Metallumcola ferriviriculae: one gene and its partner. The protein of the gene in region 2 interacts with the protein of the main gene of each other region in a pairwise test. Links are inferred from orthologs where the notes say so. Each region holds a gene or a part of one and is shown on either strand. Other genes may lie near its edges.

What was found.
Region 1: the proteins of hfq (region 2) and rho interact in binary tests that used the Escherichia coli proteins (3 or more experiments, as listed by UniProt). The link is inferred for Metallumcola ferriviriculae from one-to-one orthologs.

What each region holds. Positions count from the first base shown.
Region 1 is NZ_CP121694.1:580,754-588,132, forward strand. The notes cover bases 2,067-5,045. They hold rho (transcription termination factor Rho), read left to right. Parts: upstream 2,067-2,920; coding sequence 2,921-4,171; downstream 4,172-5,045. Other genes in these bases: glpX (class II fructose-bisphosphatase), read left to right, coding at 2,067-2,631; MFMK1_RS03020 (LysM peptidoglycan-binding domain-containing M23 family metallopeptidase), read left to right, coding at 4,309-5,045. Also shown: MFMK1_RS03000 (glycine betaine ABC transporter substrate-binding protein), read left to right, coding at 1-774; fsa (fructose-6-phosphate aldolase), read left to right, coding at 952-1,599; more of glpX, read left to right, coding at 1,660-2,066; more of MFMK1_RS03020, read left to right, coding at 5,046-5,145; MFMK1_RS03025 (radical SAM family protein), read left to right, coding at 5,175-6,422; rpmE (50S ribosomal protein L31), read left to right, coding at 6,584-6,784; MFMK1_RS03035 (DUF1385 domain-containing protein), read left to right, coding at 6,973-7,379. UniProt on the Escherichia coli protein: Facilitates transcription termination by a mechanism that involves Rho binding to the nascent RNA, activation of Rho's RNA-dependent ATPase activity, and release of the mRNA from the DNA template.
Region 2 is NZ_CP121694.1:2,226,462-2,233,720, forward strand. Bases 1-2,859 are described here. They hold hfq (RNA chaperone Hfq), read left to right. Parts: upstream 1-1,245; coding sequence 1,246-1,473; downstream 1,474-2,859. Other genes in these bases: mutL (DNA mismatch repair endonuclease MutL), read left to right, coding at 1-249; miaA (tRNA (adenosine(37)-N6)-dimethylallyltransferase MiaA), read left to right, coding at 257-1,198; MFMK1_RS11135 (ABC transporter substrate-binding protein), read left to right, coding at 1,592-2,542; MFMK1_RS11140 (ABC transporter ATP-binding protein), read left to right, coding at 2,548-2,859. In the rest of the region: more of MFMK1_RS11140, read left to right, coding at 2,860-3,303; MFMK1_RS11145 (ABC transporter permease), read left to right, coding at 3,290-4,039; MFMK1_RS11150 (AAA family ATPase), read left to right, coding at 4,333-5,253; MFMK1_RS11155 (GTPase), read left to right, coding at 5,243-5,836; MFMK1_RS11160 (HesA/MoeB/ThiF family protein), read left to right, coding at 5,963-6,772; MFMK1_RS11165 (M20 metallopeptidase family protein), read left to right, coding at 6,863-7,259. UniProt on the Escherichia coli protein: RNA chaperone that binds small regulatory RNA (sRNAs) and mRNAs to facilitate mRNA translational regulation in response to envelope stress, environmental stress and changes in metabolite concentrations.

The DNA of each region.
Region 1 (7,379 bases), 1.6 Mb from region 2 along the record:
GCCGGCATCATGTCCACCACTGAGACGGCACTTGAAGAATACGACTTAAACTATGACATAGTTGCAGGCAGTGGTGCTACTATGACTGCTGCATTGGGAGATGCTATCGAAAGTGAGAAGTGGATTGTAGTTACCGGTTGGGCACCGCATTGGAAATTTAATAAGTGGGACCTTAAATTCTTAGATGACCCTAAAGGGATCTACGGCGAAACCGAGCAGGTAAATACTATTGCTCGTAAAGGTTTCAAAGAAGATATGCCCGAAGCATATGCGTTTATGGACGCCTTCCACTGGGATCCAGCTGATATACAGCAGGTGATGTTGATGAACGCCGAGAAAGGAACTACTCCAGCTGGAAACGCCAAAAAATGGGTTGAAGATAACATGGACCGTGTCCAGGAATGGATTCCGGAAGGTTTTGAGATGGGTTCCGGCCAAGGCACAGTTAAATTGGGTTATGTAGAATGGGCCGGCGAAATTGCCAGCACCAACGTAGTCAGTGAAGTATTAAAGAAAATGGGCTATGAAACAGACCTTCTTCCTCTTGGTGCTGCTGCTATGTGGCAGGGGGTTGCTGAAGGCGAATTTGATGTCATGACTTCCGCATGGCTGCCTACTACTCATAAAGCCTACTATGACAAGCGAGAAGCAGATATCGATGATTTGGGTGAAAACATGAAAGGTACCCGTATCGGTCTTGTTGTACCTAAATATGTGACTATCGATTCCATCGAGGAACTGAACGAGAATACAGAGAAGTTCCAGAAACCTTAAAACAAGGATAACTAAAAAGTATAGCGGCAGTGGTGATAGACACCACTGCCGTTTTCAACTCTAGGTCCGGCGCCACCTCCTTTTGGCAATAATAGCAGGATTTAATGAATTTGGCACGAATTAGGAATAATAATTGCGTCTCTGTAAAAATCAAATGTTTACACAGGAGGGCAAAAGATGCGTATTTTTATTGACAGTGCTAATGTACAGCATATCCGGGAAATTAGTGCCACGGGAATAGTCAGTGGTGTCACCACCAACCCGTCACTAATTGCTAAAGAGGGTCGTAATTTCCGGCAGGTGGTTCAGGAGATTACGGAAATAGTTGATGGGCCTATCAGTGCCGAGGTAATTAGTCTAGATGCGGCAGGTATGATTTCCGAAGCAGAGGAACTGGCCAAGATCCATCCCAATGTAGTGATTAAAATACCCATGACCCAGGAAGGTTTAGCAGCAGTCTACCGCCTTAATGACAAGGGGATTAGGACCAATGTGACGCTGGTTTTTTCTACCAACCAAGCCCTGCTTGCTGCTCGCGCGGGAGCTGCATATGTCAGCCCGTTTGTTGGCCGGCTTGATGATATTGGGCATGATGGGACGGCAATTATTGGTGAGATTGCCGCAGTATTTGATATCCACGCCTTGGAAACAGAGATAATAGCTGCGAGTATTCGCCATCCGCTCCATGTTACCCAGGCCGCATTGGCTGGAGCCCACATTGCTACCATACCGTATAAGGTAATTCAGCAAATGACCAAACACCCGCTCACAGATGCGGGTATAGAACGATTTCTTGCAGACTGGGAAACCGTCAAAAACAAATAACTTGACAAAATGGTGCCAGGCACCATTTTGTCAAGTTATTTAAAAAAAGGGAGAGATATCATGGAAAGAGAATTAGCACTTGAGTTTGCCCGAGTGACCGAATTGGCAGCACTTGCTGCCGGACGGTGGATGGGCAGAGGAGACAAAGAAGCAGCGGATGATGCGGCGGTTCGCGCCATGCGAGCGGTTTTCGATACTGTCAGCATCGATGGGACCATAGTAATCGGCGAAGGGGAAATGGATGAGGCCCCAATGCTTTACATTGGCGAAAAAGTTGGACAGGGTACGGCGCCCCAGGTGGATGTGGCGGTTGACCCGTTGGAAGGAACTAATATTGTCGCAAAAGGTCTTACTGGCGCAATCGCGGTATTGGCTGTGGCGCCTAAGGGCAATTTACTGCACGCGCCTGATATGTATATGGATAAAATAGCTGTTGGCCCACGGGCTAAAGGAACCATTAATCTGGATGCACCGGTGGAAGAAAACCTAAAGGCTGTAGCTAATGCTTTGGGCAAAGAAGTAGGCGACCTAACTGTGGTAATCTTGGACCGTTCTCGTCATAGTAAAATTATCGAAGCGTGCCGCAAGGCCGGAGCGCGTATCAGGTTGATTACAGACGGTGATGTATCCCCGGCTGTGGCTACTGCCTTTCCGGAATCCGGCGTAGATATCATGATGGGCATTGGCGGTGCTCCCGAAGGAGTGCTGGCGGCTGCCGCGCTGCGTTGTCTCGGGGGAGAAATGCAGGGGCGTTTGGTCCCAATGGAAGCTGGAGAAAAGGAACGGGCAGAAGAGATGGGTATCGTACCCGTAGATAAACTTCTCGGCATGGATGAACTGGCCTTAGGTGATGATGTCATCTTTGTCGCTACCGGAATAACCGATGGTAGTCTACTGCAGGGGGTACGGTATTATGCCGACCGGGCAACCTCTCATACTTTAGTAATGCGTGGCACTACAGGTACCATACGCTTTGTAGAAGCACATCATCGTTTGGACAAAAAGCCCTTCTGGGAAGATCTTAAGGTATAGTAATAATTATGTGCAGACTTGTGTGATGCACATAATTCGAAATATTAGTAAGGTGTAGTAGAGATAAATGCAAATAAGTGACAAAATGGTGCCTGACACCATTTTGTCACTTATTGTTTGTTAAATTGACTAGAATCTGCCAATAGTGGTATACTAATACTTAGACTGGACAGACAACCTTCTTCATTTGAAGAAGGTCCCTCTTTGTCTACCCTTCATTTAAGTCCGGCATTCAATTATAAATCCATTTAGATAATCCAAAAAAGTAAAGAAGTGCAGAGGTGAAAAAATGAATATTTCCGATCTTGAAGGTAAGACCATGGCGGAGCTTTTAAAAGTGGCCCGCGGGCTTGAGGTTTCCGGATACTCTAAGCTGCGTAAAAAAGAACTGATTTTTGAAATCCTTAAAGCCAAGACTGAAAAGGATGGGCATCTATTTGCTCAGGGGGTACTGGAGATACTTCCGGATGGATATGGTTTTTTACGTCCGTTCGCATACCTGCCCAGCAATGATGATATTTATGTATCCCCGTCTCAGATAAGACGTTTTGACCTGCGTACCGGGGATTTGGTAGCAGGCCAGGTGCGTCCGCCCAAGGATATGGAACGCTATTTTGCTCTGCTCAGGGTGGAAACTGTCAATAATCTGGACCCGGAATTGTCTCAGGAGAGATTGCATTTTGATGGGCTGACGCCCATTTATCCCTTGGAGCGGCTGACTCTGGAAACGGAAAAAACAGGAATAGCTACCCGCATTATTGATTTAATTGCTCCCTTGGGCAAAGGGCAAAGGGGACTAATTGTATCTCCGCCCAAGGCGGGAAAAACCACACTGTTGAAAAGGATTGCAAACAGCATTACCGCCAATTCACCGGATACAGAGTTATTGGTGCTGTTGATTGATGAGCGCCCGGAAGAGGTTACGGATATGCAGCGTTCGGTGGCTGGCGAGGTAGTCAGTTCGACCTTTGATGAACCGCCGGAAAATCATGTTAAGGTGGCGGACATGGTGCTGGAGCGCGCTAAGCGCCTGGTTGAGCACAAGAAAGATGTCATCATCCTGATGGACAGCATTACCCGTCTGGCACGGGCTCATAACTTAGTGGTGCCCCCCAGTGGGCGGACATTGTCAGGCGGGGTGGACCCCTCTGCGCTGCATAAGCCAAAACGGTTTTTTGGTGCGGCCAGGAATATCGAAGAAGGGGGCAGCTTGACTATCTTGGCTACTGCCCTGGTAGAGACCGGCAGCCGCATGGATGATGTCATTTTCGAGGAGTTTAAAGGCACCGGTAATATGGAACTTATACTTGACCGCCGCTTGGCGGAAAGAAGGGTGTTCCCGGCTATAGATGTTAAACGATCAGGTACCCGAAAGGAAGAGCTGCTGTTAAATAAAGAGGAACTGGAGCTCACCTGGAAGTTTAGGCATACTACCAATAATAAGGCGCCTCATGAAGTGACGGAAATGCTGATTGATGCTCTAAAGAAAACCAGCAGAAATGCCGACCTTTTACGGGTGCTGCCCCAGCTGTTTCCGTAAAAAAAGGCATTAATCAGCGAGAAATAGTTATTGCCCTCCTTTGCGAGGGCAATTTCGGTATAAAATAAAGGTGGTTCGGCAAAAATAATTGCTGTATCAAGCGTGCAGAAAATATTTCCATAAGGAGGAACTTTAGCATGCGTAGAAAAGTGATATTTTTGCTTGTTGTCATATTACTGACAGCCGGTACGGAAGCAGCCTTTGCCGGCCAATCAGTGACCGAACCACAGGAAAATAATTTTGTTACTGAATACCAGGTTTCCCCAGGGGATAGCTTGACCGCCATTGCCAAAAGGCATGAAATGGACTGGGAATTAGTGGCGGCCATGAATAATATCGATAACCCCAATAAGATCTATCCCGGCCAGCAGTTGTTTCTGCCGGTAATGCAGCAGGATCATGTTGTTGTCGGGCACGGGGACACTCTTTGGGCCATTGCTCAAAAGTTTGAAGTGAACGTGTCAGACCTGGCTTTTGAAAATGCAATTGAGAATCCGAATGCCCTGGAAGCGGGTATGAGGCTGCGTATTCCTAGTATGCCGGCGATACCTACCTTCTTACAGGATGAGGTGGTACCGGCACTATCGTCCCGGGGCGCAACCGATTTTTTTCTATCCTGGCCTTTAATTGGTGTCATTACCTCGCCCTATGGTCGGCGGGGTAATGACTTTCATCACGGTATAGACCTAAGCGGTAAAGACTCTGATACTATCCTTGCGGCTGCCGCTGGCAAGGTTACATTCTCGGGATGGTTAAACAGCGTCTACGGTCAGACGGTAATTATTACTCACAACCACAAATATCGTACTCTTTATGCACATAACCGGGGGAATCTGGTAGAAAAAGGTGACAGAGTGACAGTGGGGCAGCCGATCGCCCTTCAGGGTTCGTCAGGCAGGGCCACCGGCCCGCATCTACACCTAGAAGTGTACCGCGACGGCAGTCCGGTAAATCCGCTGGAACTTCTCCCGTAAGCTGTTCGATGGAGAGGAGAAGGAATGATATGTACAGGCTTTTATTTGCCAATGAACAAGGTGAACTGCGGGATCATCCCACCTGGGGGATGGTGGGGCGATCGGGTTTGAGCTTTATCGAACCGCTGCCTGAAGAAATGATACCGCTGCCTGAAGGTGCCACTCTTACGCTGGTGCCGTTCAGCACGCCGGTGGGTATTGACGAGCAGGGTCATTTTGCACCCCTGCACAGCAGCCCCTTTGACGACCAAGAACGGGTTTACCAGGTGGGAGCACTGCTTCCTCAGGGTTTTACCCGTTTACTTTTGCCGGGATTTACCGGCGGAAATGAGAGCGCGCCGCTGCTGGGTTATACTGCTGTGGGCGTCATGGATGGTCAATTTTATGTGGCAGCGGCTCAGACGGATGAACACCATAAGTGGCACCCCAAATTTTTTAATACCGAAGCATTGCCCGGCAAAGTAGCTCGGCTGTCGGCAATCTTTAAAGACAACCGAATTATCCAACAATTGGCCAAATGCGCATTGGACTATGGCTGCTTTACCGCCCAGAATATCTTCTACCGCCGTTGGGAAGCGGGTATTCCCGTATCGCCGGTATGCAATGCCGGTTGTCTGGGTTGTATTTCACTGCAGGAAAGCGAATGCTGTCCCTCGCCCCAGGAGAGAATAGACTTTGTTCCTACCAGCGATGAAGCGGCCCGGTTAATGATTTATCACCTTGCCGGTTCCAGGGGTGAGATTATCAGCTTCGGTCAGGGTTGTGAAGGGGAACCTTCACTGCAAGCAGAGGTAATAGCTAAAGCCATTGAGCAGGTGAGAAAGGAAACTTCCCGGGGTACTATCAATATCAACACCAACGCGGGCTATACCGAGGGCATCAAAAAACTTTGCAGCAGCGGATTAGATTCCATGCGGGTAAGCCTAATTTCTGCTGTTGAGGAGTGTTATCAAGCATATTACCGCCCGAAAAATTATTCACTGGCCAATGTAAAGGAATCCCTAAGCTTTGGTGCGGCTGACGGAGTGCTTACTTCATTAAATTTACTCGCATTTCCCGGCTTCACAGATACCGAACCGGAGTTAGAAGCGCTGATTAGTATGGCCAGGGAAACCCAATTATCCATAATTCAGCTGCGCAACCTTAATATCGACCCTGGGGTTCTGTTTGCTAAGATTAAGCCGGATGGCGAACCGCTGGGCATGTTGACGGCCATTGAAATTCTCCGGGAGGAACTGCCCGGCGTGACCATTGGCAGCTATTCCAAGCCGGTATAGCCATACTAAAGCAATAACTTGACAAAATGGTGCCTGACACCATTTTGTCAAGTTATTGCTGATTAAGATGCTAAAATCCAAAGGGTTGCAAAGGACAGGACCCTATGCTATAATGACAGAAGTGTAATTTAGTGAATGATTTAGGAAAGAGGTGAACCGCAATGAAAGAGGGCATTCATCCCAAATATGAGAAAACTACTATCCATTGTGCTTGCGGTAATGAAATTGAAACTAAGTCCACAGAAAAAGACATCCGGGTAGAAATTTGCTCAGCTTGCCATCCTTTTTACACCGGTAACCGTTCGCGGTTGGTAGACAAAGGCGGGCGTGTTGAGAGGTTTAAAAAGAAATACGGTATGTAAAAGCGGGGCAAGGGTCTCGCTTTTTTCTTATTTAGAATGAAATCACCTTGGCAAATTAGAACTAAGGTGTTTTCTTTTTCCTTGAGGTATATTTCTGATATAATGATTAATGTCTTGTACTTGAAATTAGTTAATAAAATTTTCCGTATGCCATTTAAATTGATGGTTTCGGTTAGAGGAGAGGTATCATGGCAAATAAATTTCAGTACGGGGGTCAGGCGGTTATCGAGGGTGTTATGATGCGCGGCAAAAATGGTATAGCCGTAGCAGTGAGACGTCCTTCCGGGCAAGTGGTGGTAGATGAACAACCGCTGGTTTCATGGCTGGATAAAATGCCCTTTTTCAAGAAACCTTTCTTGAGGGGATTTTTTGCACTGCTAGAAGCGTTAATAATCGGTGTTAAGGCCTTGAGTTTTTCCGCAAATCAGGCGGCTGAGGAAGAGGAAGAAGAGCTATCCGCCAAGGAAATAGCCATTACTATGGCTGTGGCTTTTGGTTTAGCTATCGGATTATTTGTCGTACTGCCTACATGGACTGCCCACTGGCTGGGCTCCAGCGGCGGCGAAATTTGGAAGAACGTTCTCGAAGGTATTAT
Region 2 (7,259 bases):
CAAGATATAGTACAGCTTCTAGCTTCAGGGACTAAAGTAAACCAACAGGATTTAGAAAAAGAATTGCTGCTCCAATTAAGCTGTAAAGGGGCTATCAAAGAAGGACAGTACCTTGATAAGGCTGAAATGGAAATTTTGATTAGACAGTTAGCCAAGACTTCATACCCATTATCGTGTCCTCACGGCAGACCCATAGTCATCAAGCTTAGTATAGCGGATTTAAAAAAGTTATTTTTACGTCAGGAGTAGATTTTTGATGAGATTACCACTAGCCGCAATTGTAGGGCCTACTGCAGTGGGTAAATCTGCCGTGGCAGTAGAGGTTGCTGACCGCCTGAATGGGGAAATTGTTTCTGCTGATTCTATGCAGGTCTATCGTCAGATGGATATAGGTACGGCAAAAATTTCCGCCGATGAAATGATTGCCACAGGCGGCAGACTAATACCTCATCATTTGATTAACGTGGTATCGCCTGACGAAGATTATAGCGTCGCCCGTTATCAACAAGACGCGCGCACTCTAATCAGGGAAGTTAACAGCCGAAACGAGTTGCCAATATTAGTGGGAGGTACTGGACTGTACGTTCAAAGTGTTATTGACCCTTATCACTTCGGCAAGGAGCCCGGTGACAAAAATATCCGAAATAAAATCAGGACCAAGATTAAGATTGAAGGGTTGGACAAAATCCACCAAGAACTTAGGGAGGTTGACCCTCAGGCCGGAGAAAAAATTCATCCTAATGATGAAAAAAGAATAATTAGGGCCTTAGAATACTATTATAGTAGAGGGGAACGAATTTCTGATAACTATTACAAGAAAAAAATATCTCTTTACAATCTTGCAATGGTAGGATTGACCATGGACCGGCAGCTATTATACCAACGTATTAACAAACGGGTCGATAAAATGATTGAAGCGGGCCTTTTGGATGAGGTTAGAATGTTATTAAACCAAGGATATCCACGGAATCTTCCTGCCATGCAAGGGCTTGGTTATAAGCAGATGGCTGCTTTCTGTGTCGGGGATTTAAGTTGGGATGAAGCTATTCGTGTACTTAAGCGAGATACCAGAAGATTTGCTAAAAGGCAATTAACATGGTTTCGTCGGGATGAGAGAATTGTTTGGATAGACGTTTCCCACATGGCTGAGGATGATATCATCTGTAAAATAACGGAATATATTTGCAGGACTCTGTAAAAGGTTGTAGAATAGGTTAACAAGAAAAATTTGGAGGGCTGTTCAAGATGAGTAAAACCCAGATTAACTTGCAGGACACTTTTCTTAATCAAGTGCGGAAAGAAAACATTTCTGTAACTGTATTTTTGGTCAATGGTTTTCAAATCAAGGGTAATGTCAAGGGGTTTGATAACTTTACTGTTGTTTTGGATGTCGACGGAAAACAACAGATGGTTTATAAGCACGCAATTTCTACTATTGTTCCATACAAGCCTGTAAGTTTGATGAACGAGTAGAAGCAAAATAGATCAATAAAACTCCCGGTATTATAGCGGGAGTTTTTCTCTTTTTGCAGGAATTCAATGATGGATGGCGAAAACTTATCGGGTTATACCACGTACTGGAGGGATTGTAATGAAAAAGTTTTTTTTATTGTTGATAGTTTCCCTGATTTTAACAACCGGCTGTGGCAGCGGCGGAGCTAATGAAGAGCAGCCTTTACGTATTGGAGTGTTACCCATTGAAGATAGTTTACCGTTGTTTGTAGCTGAAGCGGAGAACATTTTCGTTGAAAATGGTGTAGATGTCGAATTAGTTTCCTTTAATAGTGCCAGGGATAGGGATATGGCACTTCAAGCCGGAGAGATAGACGGTGAAGTAGCTGACATTCTCGCTGCAGCCTTGTTGGAGAAAAGTGAAGTGGATGTATCTATTATTTCTCTTACCTTAGGTACTATTCCCCAGGAGGGAAGGTTTGCTCTCTTAACCAGTCCAAATTCAGGATTAGACAGCCTGGCGAAGGTAGATAGTCTCTCTGTGGCCATTTCTGAGAACACAATTATTGAATATGTCTTGGACCAACTGATCGAAGTAGGGAGTATTAACAAAGAAAAAGTTGATAAAGTGTCTATCCCTCGCATACCTGAGCGTTTGCAGCTACTGCTGGCTGATAAAATTGATGCGGCAGTATTGCCCGACCCATTAGCATCCCTTGCTGAAGCTAAAGGTGCTCATGTGATTTTAGATGACACTAAAATAAATGATAATATTAGTCAGGTGGTCGTGCTGTTTACAAAGGATACAGTACAAGAAAACGCTGGCGCGGTGACAAAGATGATTGATGCATATGATCAGGCGGTGGAGATTTTCAACGCTAACCCTGATAGTTATCGCCAATTGTTTATTGAAAAGGCTAGAGTACCACAAGACATTCAGAATAGTTACCAGGCACCAAAATTCTCGCCTGCACAAGTACCGGCGCAGGCGGATGTTGACCGACTATTGAACTGGGCAAAAGCAAAAAATTTGATACCTGGTGGAATTTCCTATGAACAATTGATAGACAACTCCTTTGTAAAGGAATGATGTGATTGATAGCTGTAGATAATGTTTCCCTTTCTTATGGGGGGCATCAGCATCATCAAGCATTGGCTAATATTAGTATGGACGTTAAATCAGGCGAATCTATGGCATTAATCGGGCCATCGGGATGCGGCAAGAGCTCCCTTCTTTTTCTTATAGCAGGATTGGTTTTTCCCCAAAGAGGGAAAATTTTAGTGGCAGATGAAAATGTTGCCGGACCGCGACAAGATGTGGCTCTTATTATTCAGAACTATGGCCTATTTCCGTGGAAAACAGTATGGGATAATGTAATCCTTGGTCTCAAATTACGAAAGCTGGATCATGCCAAACAGAAACAAAAAGTCAGCCAGCTGTTAAATGTTTTGGGATTGGCAGACTATCAGGATAAATATCCAAACCAGCTCAGTGGAGGTCAGCAGCAGCGGGTAGCAGTAGCCAGAGCACTGGCATTGGAACCGATGCTGCTGTTGATGGACGAGCCATTTTCTGCACTGGATGCATTAACCAGGGAAAGTTTACAGGAAATGGTTCTTGATATTTGGTTGGAAAACAAAATGACTTTGGTTTTTGTTACCCATAGCATTGAAGAAGCAGTTTTTCTAGGGCAAAAGATTGCCATCTTTACTCCGGGACCGGGAAGGATTACCACCATTGTAGAAAATTCGGGCATGGGTGCAAAAGAATTTCGTGCTACCAAGCAATTTTATCAACAGTGCAGTAAGGTCAGGAAACTACTGGAGGACGGTCAACATGAGTCAGCATAAAGTACGATGGTGGCAGTATGTCTTGTCCCTGGCAGGATTGCTGACTGTTTGGCAGATTGCGGCTATGCTAGTCGATAGTCCGGTCTTTCCTGAGCCGATAAATGCTATTATAGCATTTGCCCTGGAATTTCGTGGTGAAATGATACATCATTTCGTTGTAAGCACCTACCGAGTAGTAATAAGTTTGTTTTTGGCTATGCTAGCTGCAATTCCTCTTGGACTGCTGCTGGGCCGTAACCCTAAAATTGACCGTTTTGTGGCTCCGGCTGTTTATATGGTGTATCCAATACCAAAAATAGTTTTTTTTCCTTTGATTATGATTCTGTTGGGCATTGGTAATGTTTCGAAAATCTTTATTATTACACTAATAGTATCATTTCAGATTTTAGTTTCCACTAGGGATGCAGCCAAGGGAGTCCCTCAAGCATCAGTATATTCTGCCCGATCACTAGGGGCTAAAGGGTGGCAGGTATATCGTCATGTTATTGTACCCGCCTGCTTGCCAGAAATGATAACTGCTTTAAGAATTAGTTTGGGTACTGCGGTTGCCGTGCTGTTTCTCGCAGAAACCGTGGCTGGTTCCAGCGGACTAGGCTACTTCATTCTTTCAGCAATGTATCGAGCGGAATATAGCGCCATGTTTGCCGGCATTATGGCAATGGGTCTATTGGGATTGATGCTCTATTATTTTGTTGATCTCTTCGAGAAGATGTTTTGCAGTTGGCAGCATTTATAACGGGGCAGAAAGCCTCGTTATTTTATTTGCCCGGCGTATCTGTGGGGCGATAGGTTGAAAGAAACCTTGCAACAAGAAATTATTATGGCGTTACCTTATTCGATTTTACGCAAAATATTGCCATGCATGCGTATAATTAAGTAGTACAAATGAGGTGAGCTGCTGTGGATATAAAACTGCGCTACGGAAATGGTGGAGGATCCAAGAATAAATATAGAGGCAATCTATCTGAGAAGGGAAAGATTTCTAGCTTAGTGGAGCAGGGTGAAATTAGCCCGGCTAAGGCCCTGCGCATGTTAAAATCAGGTAATGGCAAGGCCGATACCGGCGGCAACGATAGCTCTGCGTCCCGAAAGACCAACGGAGTTAATAAAGGGCAAGTACAAGAGAGCAGTGTGGAAGATGTGCTCGCTGAACTAAACCAACTGGTAGGTTTAGAGGCAGTAAAACACTTAGTAAAGGAATTAAGAGCGTTTATCGATATTCAGCAGCAAAGGCAGCAAATGCACCTGCGCACTGAACCCCTAGTGATGCACATGATTTTTCGCGGCAACCCCGGTACTGGTAAAACTACAGTAGCTCGCATTATCGGTCAATTATTTAAGGAAATGAATGTTCTTCCTAAAGGGCACTCGATAGAAGTAGAACGAGCTGATTTGGTAGGTGAATACATTGGACACACCGCACAAAGGACCAAAGAACAGGTTAAGAAAGCCCTGGGAGGGATATTGTTTATCGATGAAGCATACTCGTTAGCTAGGGGCGGGGAAAAAGATTTTGGTAAAGAAGCAATTGATGTGTTGGTCAAGGCGATGGAGGACCATAAAGATGACTTTATTTTAATTTTGGCAGGTTATAGAGACGAGATGGATTGGTTTTTACTTACTAACCCCGGCCTGCGTTCACGGTTCCCAATACATATAGACTTTCCAGACTATACTGTTGATGAGTTACTTGGCATCAGCGATTTAATGTTGGAAAAAAGAGAATACAGTTTAACTCCCGGCGCGAAAGTTGAACTACGAAAATTAGTCAACAATAAACTAATTTATGGTCATGAGCATAGTGGGAATGCCCGGTTGGTACGAAACATTATTGAAAAGGCAATTCGGCGTCAGGCAGTTAGGTTGGTAAATCACCATAATTTAGGCAGAAAGGAGCTAATGAGAATTACTCCGGAAGACCTAAGGGAGGCTGTGAAAAATGACAGCTAAGAAAATTTTACTTGCTGGGAGAACCAATGTAGGGAAAAGTCTTTTAGCCTTAACTTTAACCAGATTTTTAGGTATTAACACATTGCCAATTACTTGGCACAATTATCCTAATAAAAACCAAACATATAGATTTAACTTCGCTATAGCCAAACAAAAATTGGTCAATGCTGCTGAGTATCATACACAGGGGCTTTATGACATCAACATTGAATTGTCTAAACTGACTAAATTGCAGTTGGTGGATACTACTGCGTTAACTGACGAAGTTCATCCAAAGAAACAGTTGCGGCAATACATGGCTATGACAATAGAAGCAATTCAAGATTGTGATTGTTTAATACATATTTATGATGCCGAGTATTATACCGACCACCCGATTGCCGATATCGATCGCAGTTTGATGGAATTAGAAACAAAAGGTAAGTATATATCTGTTGTAAACAAAATCGACACCTTAAAAGCTAATGTAGGCGTGCAAAGAATTCAATCCCTTGCAGGGGAGAATTCTTTTCTGTGTTCATGTACCACCGGCCAAGGCATAGTAGCCTTGAGGCAGGAATTATTAAAGCTTTTAAAAGTTTAATTCGAACCCGGCTAGCAGCTTTTTTGTTTTTGGGATAGTGACCCATTTATGGCTAAACATATCATTTATTGACAAACTAATAATCAACTAATAATATTGGATTAGAAAGATGGAACAGGGGGGAAAATGTTGGACTTTACTGACGAGCAGATAAAACGCTATTCTAGACATATTATTCTTAAAGAAATTGGTGGTAAAGGACAGAAGAAGTTGCTAAATTCAAAAGTGTTGGTGGTAGGCGCAGGGGGGTTAGGCTCACCAGCCAGTCTTTATCTAGCTGCCGCCGGTGTTGGCACTTTGGGGATTATTGACTATGATATTGTCGAACTGTCCAACCTGCAGCGGCAGGTGCTGCATGGAACTGAAGACGTGGGCAAGGCTAAAGTAGAATCTGCGAAAGAAACATTAAACAGATTAAATCCTGATGTACATGTGATACCACACTTTAAAAAACTGGATAAGGAAAATATTTCCGAACTAATAGATGACTATGATTTAATCGTAGACGGAGTAGATAATTTTGCTGCTAGGTACTTACTAAATGATGCTTGTATTATGCGGGGCAAGCCCTTGGTGGAAGCAGGAATATTACGCTGGGATGGTATGATTATGACTATTGAGCCTAATGCAGGTCCATGCTACCGATGCGTATTCCCTTCGCCGCCGCCGCCCGGAAGCGTACCTTCGTGTCAGGAGGCTGGTGTGTTGGGAGCAATTGCCGGAGTAATGGGCGTACTTCAGGCAACCGAAGCGGTAAAATACTTACTTGGCGTAGGGGATAACCTGATTGGCAGAATGCTTCTTTTCAATGCCTTAGAAAGCCAATTTAGAGAAGTCGAAATATCTAGAGAAGATAAATGCCCAGTATGTGGTAACAACCCATCTATTACTTCATTGGAGGAATATGAGCTTCAGTGCTCAGTCCATAATAAATAAAAGTGACGTCTAGCGGCTATACACCATCGAAAAACCCACGAGTATAGCGCTATAAAGAAGTAAATTAGACTTCAATAAAGGAGCGTTTTTATGAGCAGTAACCACATTTTATTAAAGGCACAAGCGCTTTATCCTAAGTTAATTCAAATTTATGAACAATTGCACAAAATTCCTGAATTAGCCTTTGAAGAGTTCAAGACAGCGGAATTACTATCGCAAATATTGGTTAACGAAGGATTTTCTAAGGTCCGTACAGCTATCGCCGGTACAGGATTGGAAGTTAGCATTGGTAACGGTAGTCCCATAGTTGCACTTCGGGCCGACATGGATGCACTGCCCATTCAGGAGGAAACCGGTTTTGCTTTTTCTTCCGTGCATGATGGGCAAATGCACGCTTGCGGCCATGATGCCCATATGACGACCTTAATTGGTGCCGGAATGCTTTTAAAGGATGCGCTTAAAGAAAAACAGGCGGGTGTTAAATTAA